Regions from separate parts of the Streptomyces sp. MB09-01 genome, predicted to be linked through region 2. Evidence: riboswitches for the same ligand, from Rfam matches in the RefSeq annotation. Region 2 holds a riboswitch; the other holds the start of a gene.
What was found. A riboswitch is a leader RNA that binds a small molecule or an ion and turns the genes downstream of it on or off. The one in region 2 is predicted to bind guanidine.
Positions count from the first base shown of each region.

Region 1: another riboswitch for guanidine. It lies ahead of PV721_RS26070 (DMT family transporter); the one in region 2 lies ahead of PV721_RS19880 (Ohr family peroxiredoxin).

Region 1 covers NZ_JARAYQ010000139.1:15-3,989, reverse strand. Annotated here, with positions in the region: gene rdgB (RdgB/HAM1 family non-canonical purine NTP pyrophosphatase) at 1-203, shown strand, start outside; tRNA gene PV721_RS26090 (tRNA-Leu) at 260-343, opposite strand; gene bcp (thioredoxin-dependent thiol peroxidase) at 533-1,000, opposite strand; gene PV721_RS26080 (DUF3618 domain-containing protein) at 1,105-1,425, shown strand; gene PV721_RS26075 (GroES family chaperonin) at 1,469-1,810, shown strand; guanidine-III (ykkC-III) riboswitch at 1,874-1,943, shown strand; gene PV721_RS26070 (DMT family transporter) at 1,975-2,295, shown strand; partial or broken gene PV721_RS26065 (transglycosylase domain-containing protein) at 2,312-3,975, opposite strand, start outside.
Region 2 covers NZ_JARAYQ010000088.1:26,219-30,193, forward strand. Annotated here, with positions in the region: gene PV721_RS19865 (hypothetical protein) at 1-454, opposite strand, end outside; gene PV721_RS19870 (type 1 glutamine amidotransferase domain-containing protein) at 603-1,379, opposite strand; gene PV721_RS19875 (AraC family transcriptional regulator) at 1,639-2,646, shown strand; guanidine-III (ykkC-III) riboswitch at 2,703-2,764, shown strand; gene PV721_RS19880 (Ohr family peroxiredoxin) at 2,839-3,291, shown strand; gene PV721_RS19885 (hypothetical protein) at 3,278-3,715, shown strand.

The sequences.
Region 1 (3,975 bases), on a different contig from region 2:
AACGCGTCGTCGAGGGCCGCCTCCTGGGCACCCTCCGCCACGCCCCGTCCGGCACGGGCGGCTTCGGCTACGACCCGATCCTCCAGCCCCTGGGCGAATCCCGAACCTGCGCGGAACTCACCCCGGCGGAAAAGAACGCCATCTCCCACCGGGGCCAGGCCTTCCGCGCCCTCGTCCCGGTGGTCCGAGAACTCCTGGGCTGACGCGCGACACGCCGAAGGCCCCGTACGCAACCGGTACGGGGCCTTCGGCGTTGACGTGCGGTTGGGGGGACTCGAACCCCCACGGGTTTTACCCCACTGGGACCTAAACCCAGCGTGACTGCCAATTCCACCACAACCGCGACATGTCGCCCCATTCAGACATTGAGTCCGACCGGGCTGCGCTCAGTCTAAGGGGAGGGCGGGAGCCTTGGCGTGAGGGTTTCGGCACCACGTGTCCGTCAACGAGTGGCAGTTGGGGCGCGGGCCCCATGCGGAAAGCGGAGCGGCCCGCGCCGGGTCGGTGCGCCGCTGTGGTGGGCGCGGGTGGGTCAGATGCCCAGGTCCTTGATGATCTTGGCTACGTGGCCCGTGGCCTTGACGTTGTAGAAGGCGTGCTCGACCTTGCCCGCCTCATCGACGACCACCGTGGAGCGGATGACTCCGGTGACCGTCTTGCCGTACAGCTTCTTCTCGCCGTACGCGCCGTACGCCGCCAGGGTTTCCTTCTCCGGGTCGCTGACCAGGGTGACCTTCAGGCTTTCCTGCTCGCGGAACTTCGCCAGCTTCTCCGGCTTGTCCGGGGAGACGCCGATGACGTCGTAGCCGGCCGTGGCCAGGACGGCCAGGTTGTCCGTGAAGTCGCAGGCCTGCTTCGTGCAGCCCGGCGTCAGCGCGGACGGGTAGAAGTACACGATCACCTTGCGGCCCTTGTGGTCGGCGAGCGAGACCTCGTTGCCGTCCGCGTCGGGCAGGGTGAAGGCGGGGGCGGTGTCGCCCGGCTGGAGTCGCTCGCTCATCTGGACAGTCTCCTCAAGAGGGGATCGGTACGTCTCGAGACTAAGCTGACAGACTGTTCACCGGGGACTACCCCCCACCGGACCACGACGACGGAGGCAGCGCGGTGCCTGAAGCCAGGACTCCCGCACAGATCGAGGCGGACATCGTCCGCCGCCGCGAGCAGCTCGCCGAGACGCTCGACGAGATCGGCGTGCGCGTGCACCCGAAGACGATCATCGGGGATGCACGGGCCCGGGTCGCCTCGACCGTCGACCACACGGCCGGGCGGGCCTTCGTCACGGTGAACCGCATCGTGACGGACCTGCGGGACGGCCTGCGCAACGAAGACGGGACTCCGCGCCCCGAGCGGATCGTGCCGGTCGCCCTGCTCGCGGTGGGTGTCGTCGGTGTGCTTGTCCTGTCGGCACGACGCAGGCGCGCGTGACCCTGAGCGGCACGGGGCGGGCGCGGGCAGGTAGGTTCGGATCGTGAGCGAGAACACCACCCACGACAAGCTGCCCATCCGCATGCTGCACGACCGCGTGCTCGTGAAGTCCGACCTGCCGGAGGGCGAGCGCCGCTCGGGCGGCGGCATCCTGATTCCGGCGACGGCCGCGGTGGGCAAGCGGCTGGCCTGGGCCGAGGTGGTCGCGGTCGGGCAGAACGTACGGACGGTCGAGCCCGGGGACCGGGTCCTGTACGACCCCGAGGACCGCGCCGAGGTCGAGGTGCGGGGCGCGACGTACGTGCTGATGCGCGAGCGGGACCTGCACGCCGTGGCCGCGGAGCGGCTGGAGGGGTCGGAGGACTCCACCGGCCTGTACCTGTGAGCGTGCGCGCGCTCCCGAGCTGAGTCGAGGAAGGGCTGGTGGCCTTGGTCACCGGCCCTTTTCGCTGCCTTTTGCTACGGTGGAGGAGAACCCGACGAGACGCGCCGTACCGGGTACGACAAGACGACGCACCCCGTATCGCTCGATGTCTCGGAGGTGCCGTCATGGCCTGGGTTCTTCTTGTCGTCGCCGGTGTGATCGAAGTCGGCTGGTCGATCGGCATGAAATTCACCGAAGGCTTCACCCGGCTCTGGCCCAGCGTGTTCACGGGCGCCGGGATCGTCGCGAGCATGGTGCTGCTGTCCTACGCCGCGAAGACCCTGCCCATCGGTACCGCGTACGGGGTGTGGGTGGGCATCGGCGCCGCCGGCGCGGCCGTGCTCGGTATGGCGGTGCTGGGCGAGCCCGTCACCGCCTCCCGGATCTTCTTCATCTGTCTGCTGCTGGTCGCCGTGGTGGGGCTGAAGGTGACCTCCGGTCACTGACCGCCCGCGTCGGCGGTCATTCGAGGAACGCCGACGGTGGAGGGCGCTGGCCGTCGGCCGGCCCGCCGTCGGCGCCCTGGGTGCCCGTCGTCCCCTGGGTGCCCTGGGTGGTGCCGCCGTCGTCCTGACCGCCCTGCGTCTGGCCGCCGTTGTTCTGGCCCCCGTTGTTCTGACCGCCCTGGTCCTGGCCGCCGTTGTTCTGGCCGCCGTTGTCCTGTCCCCCCTGGTTCTGGCCGCCGTTGTTCCGACCCCCTTGGTTCTGGCCGCCGTTGTCGCGGCCGCCGTTGTCCTGTCCGCCCGTGGGCCGGGTCGGCCGTAGCGGCGGCGTGGGCGTGAGCTCGTCGTCCGGCGTCTGCTGCGGAGGGTTGGATTCCGGGGAGGGCGGCGGGGGCTGCGCCCCGCCCGGCTGGAGTTCCAGGTCGAAGTCGACGGGGTCGGTGCCCTCCAGGGCGGTCTTCGTGTAGGCGGCCCAGATCCGGGCCGGGTAGCCGCCGCCGCCGATACGGGGCTCGCCGAGGGCGCCGTAGAGCGACTGCAGGGTTCCGGTGTCCGGGTCCTGGCCCATCATCGAGACGACCGTGACGAGGTTCGGGGTGTAGGCCGCGAACCAGGCCGAGCGGTCCAGTTCCCCGGTGCCGGTCTTGCCGGCGGCCGGATGGCCGGCGGCGAGGGCCGCCGTACCGGTGCCGTTGTCCACGACGCTGACCAGCATGGAGGTGGTGGTGTCGGCGGCTTCGCGGCCGATGGCCTGGGCGGGGGTGCGCTCGGGCAGGCCGATCGTGTCGCCGCCCTTGGTGATCTTCTCCAGGAAGGTGTACGGGGTGCGGCGGCCGTGGTCGGCGAGGGTCGCGTAGGCCTGGGCCATGTCGAGGACGCTGGCCTGCATCGTGCCGAGCGCCATGGCGGGGCCCGGAACGAAGTTGGGGGTGTCCTCGGGGATGCCGAGGTCGATGGCGGTCCGCTTGACCTTGCCGGTGCCGACGTCGACGACCATCTGGGCGTACACGGCGTTGACGGAGAGGTCGGTGGCGGTGTTGACGGTGATGTTCCCGTACGAGACCTGGCCCTCGTTCTCGGGGTTGAAGCGGATCCGGCCGCCGACGACCGGGCGCCTGTTGTCGCCGTTGTACACGGTGTTCGGGGTGATCCGGCGGCCGTCCTGGGTGCGGGAGCCGTTCTCGACGGCCGAGGCGAAGACGAACGGCTTGAAGGTGGAGGCGACCTGGTAGTCGTGCCGGGTCGCGTTGTTGACGTACTGCTTGGTGTAGTCGATGCCGCCGTACATGGCGACGACCTTGCCGGTGGCCGGGTCGATGGAGACCCCGCCGGCGCGCACCAGCCGGTCCGCCTTGCGCGTTTCGGGGTCGAGCTTGCCGACCATCTGTTCGTCGACGGCGGCGACGAAGGCGTTCTGGCGGCGCTTGTCGATGGTGGAGGTGATCCGGTAGCCGCCCTCGGCGAGGGTCTTGTCGTCGAGGATCTTGTTCTCGACGATGTAGTCCTTGATCGCCTCCACCAGGTAGCCGCGCTGGCCGGACAGGCCCGCGGCCGCGCGGACCTTGCCGGGCTCGGGGAACTGCGTCGTGGCGCGCTCGGTCTCGGACAGCCAGCCCTTCTTGACCATGCCGTCGAGCACGTAGTTCCAGCGGGCGAGGGCGCGGGCCTGTCCGGCCAGCGCGG
Region 2 (3,975 bases):
CCATGTCGTTCACCAGGATCCGCTGGCCGCCCCGCCAGGCCCGCTCCACCCAGGCGTAGTAGGTCTGCTGGTGGGTGGCGGAGTCATGGGCCGGCCAGTCGCGGAACGCCGGCCAGCCGTTGGGGTCGTGCCGGCCGTCACCGCCCTTGGTGATCATGTCGAAGAGGGCGAGGACGCCGTTCGGATAGTGCTCCGGGCAGTCCTTGAGGGCGTCCGTCACCCCCGCCGTGGAGAAGACCTTCCCGCAGACCAGCCGGCCGCCGAAGCCCTCGTCGGACATCAGGTGGACGTGCCCGTCGACGTATCCGCGGACCCGGCCCTGGGCGTCGGTCCCGGTGAACGGCTCCCCGGTGACGTTGACCTGCGAGTCCGGCGCCGGGCGCGCCACGGGCTCCCACCACTGCGGTCCCGCCGACGCGCCGGCGGCCGCGGGGCCGAGTACCAGGGTGACCATCGCGAGGACCAGGCCGGCTAACAGGTAGCGGCTCCGTCCGAAGGCTCTTCGTCGGTTCATCGCCATCCCTCCCATCCCTTTCACGAAGCGTTCATGACACTGCGGAGATGGTCTGCGGTCGCCGGCCCGCGCGATGCGGGAGCCGGGCTCAACCCGAGTGGTGCTGCACCGGTCCCGCCGCATGGGCGCGGACCAGGGCCACGTACTCCGCCGCCAGGCGGTGGCAGTCGCCGGGCCACCGCGCGGAGACGTAGTTGGCGTCCTTGACGGCGAAGCCGCGTCCGGGCCGGGCGGCGGTGTCGCGGACGGGCAGCGGCGGGCCGGCGAGGAAGTGGCGCGGATCGGCGAGCGCCGCGGTGACCTCCTGCTGCACGGTGGTGCTGTACGTGCGGTAGTAGCGCCCCAGCCAGAACCGCGTGAGGTTCCAGCCCGTCAGCTCCAGCAGGGACGTCAGGGCCGTCGTCCGCCGGCCGTGGAGGACCGAGCGCCCGGTGGCGGGATCCACGGCCCGGGCGGCGAGCAGTACGCCGTGGCAGACGGCCCCCACCGGCAGGCCCTGAGTGAAGATCCGGGCGAACAGCCGCTGGGCGGTGGCGTCCTCGAGCAGCGTCCGCATGCCGGTGGCGTGGCCACCGGGCACGAAGAGGCCCGTGATCTCGGCCGGGTCGACATCCGCGTACGAGCAGGGGGCGAGGAAATGGGGGTCCTCGGTGAGGCGCCGGTAGGCGGCCAGCTCGGCGCGGCGGGTCATCAGCCAGGGCGACAGCCAGGAGAAGCCGAGGTCCGTGAGCCTGGGGTCGGCGAGCGCGACCTTCCCGCCGGGGGTTGCGAACCGCACCTCGAAGCCGGCGTCCCGCAATGCGGCCCACGGCACCGCCGCCTCGGTCGGGTCGTAGTCGCCTGCGGGGAGCAGGAAGAGAATCACGGCGTACTCCTCTGAGCGGTGGTGATCAGGGCAGCACGCTTCCCCCGGCTTCCCTGGATTTTCCGGATTGCCCGGCATCCCGGCGCCCCGGGGGACCCTGATCCCCTCGGTGTCCGAAGGCCGACCTTAGGAGCGGCCCGCGGCCCCGTCATTCACTCCGGCGGCCAATGCGTTGACTTCCGAACCCGCCCCCCCCGCGCTCGTCCCACGGCGGCGGACGGTATTGACGGGGGTGATGTGCCCGCATTGACTGGCGGCCGTGTCCACCACCGGGTCGCCCTCCGTCACCGCGTCGTACGCCCTCGCCGTCCTGAGTGCGACGGCAGAGGGCAGCGGCGGGCCGTCCGGTTCCTGGGCCCTGCCCACGGAGCGGCTGGAGTACGGCGAGATGCGCGCCCTGTGGGACGAGGTGCTCCACGCCCGGAATGCCGGCCCGCACACCGGGCTCCTGGTGGGCGACCGGATCCGGCCCGAAGGCCTGCACATCCTGGGCCACCTCGTCCTCACCTCCGCCAGCCTCGCGGACGCCGCGCAGGCGGCCGAGCGCTACCACCCCCTGGTGAGCCAGGCGGGCACGGTGACCCTGCACCGTCGCGGCGGCGTCGGCCGGATCTGCTACCGGCCGACGGTCGGCCCGGCCGCCATGCACCCCCAGCAGGTGGAGGCGGTCGTCAGCAGCATGGTGCGGGCGGCCCGCTGGATCACCGGCGACGACTGGGCGCCCCTGGCCGCGTCGTTCGCCCACCCCCGCGCGGGCTCGGCCGAGCCCTACGCCCGGGTCCTCGGCTGCCCCGTCACCTTCGACGCCCCGGAGAACGCGATCACGGTCGCCGACGAGGACCTCGACAGGCGCCGCCCCCTCTACGATCCGACGCTCAACGCCCTGCACCGGGCTTACGCCGACCGGCTCCTGCACCAGCTGTCCGCCGCCACGGCGGTGACCGTGGCCGAGCGCGTACGGCAGTGGCTGGAACAGGCCGCGCTCGAGGACGCGGGTCCCGAAGGCCCTGCCAAGGAACTCAACCTCAGCGTCCGAACCCTGCGCAGGGCCCTGTACGCGGAGGGCACGTCATGGCGCGCGCTCCTCGACGCTGCCCGTCATGGTCGGGCGAGGTGGTTGCTGGAGACGACGGTCTTGCCGTTGGATCGGATCGGCTTGCTTGTGGGGCTGAGTGGTGCGACGGCTCTGGTTCGGGCGTTCACCCGGTGGGAGGGCATGCCGCCGGGGGCGTACCGCAGTCGGTTTCGGCCCGGGTCCGGCGGGTGAGGAACTTCACCGTGGGGCAAGGCCCCGGGCCGGCCGTCACCGTTGCTAGATTGTCCGGCGGTCGGATTCCTGGCCCCGGACGAGATGCGCCGTACCCGGTTACGCACGACGACGCGTGAGGTGCTGCACGAGCAGTGCCGTCCGTTGTCCGCACCCGGGCAGCGTTCTCGTCGAGCCAGATGGGCCGAATCCATGACCGTGCCACTTACCCGCAGCCTGTACCGGACGACCGCGCATGCCGTCGGCGGCCGCACCGGATCCGTCCGCACGGACGACGGCCGGCTGGACGTGCGCCTGGCCCCGCCGCGCAAGAAGGTGCCCGGCACCACCAATCCCGAGCAGTTGTTCGCGGCCGGTTTTGCGGCCTGTTTCACCTCCGCGTTTGCGGAGGTCGCCGCCGAGTTCGGGGCGGATGCCTCCGCCGCGCGCGTGGCCTGTGAAGTGGAGCTCGGCACCACGGACACGGCTGCGGGTTACGGACTTGCGGTGGTCCTCACGGTGAGTTTGCCGGGGTGGCGGGCGGTGGACCTTCAGCCTTTGCTGGAGCGGGCGGACGCGGTCTGTCCGTACTCGCAGGCGGTGCGGGGCAATGTGCCGTTGATGCTTGTGGCTGTGGATGATCTTGCCGTTGATGGCCGGGTCTGAGCCGGTGTCGGTGGGTGGTGTGCCGGTGCCGGTGCCCGGGTACGGTGCGTGGTTGCGGCGCGGTATCAGCCGCAACGGCGGACCTGTTGTCGAGGACCGTGAAGTGGTGTGGTTGCAGGCGGGGTTGTATTACGCCGACAGTCGGGGTTTTGCCGGGACGACGTCCGTCGACGGCTCGCAGGTGCGTTTCCACCACCTCAGGGGCGAGCCCGGTGAGGATGTGGGCGTTTTCCGGTGGGAGGGTGTCAACCTGGTCGAGCGGGGCACCAACGCGGATGGCAGTACCTTCCTGGAGATCTGGACTCCGCTGTCCGGCGCAGCCGGTGCCGCCGGTTCCTGGTCCGGCCCGGACCACCAGGTGGTGCGCGTCGGCCGGCACGTGGTGCACGTCGATTCCGATGCGGGGACGTACTGGCGGCTGTGACCTCCCGCTGGTGACCTCCCAGGTGTGGCCTCCCGGCGGTGGCTTCCCGCCTATGGCCTGCCGCCGGTGACCTGCCGCCTGTGGCTTCCCGTGTGGCCTCCCGCGTGTGGCTTCCCGGCGGTGGTCCTGCGGTGGCCGCCATGAGCGGCGATGCCGGCTTCACACCTGCTGGAGCGGCGCGGGTCCGATGGCGCGGGGTGTTAGGGCGATGTCCAGGACGGCGCCGGCGCCGTGATCACACGAGCCACACTGTGATCGTG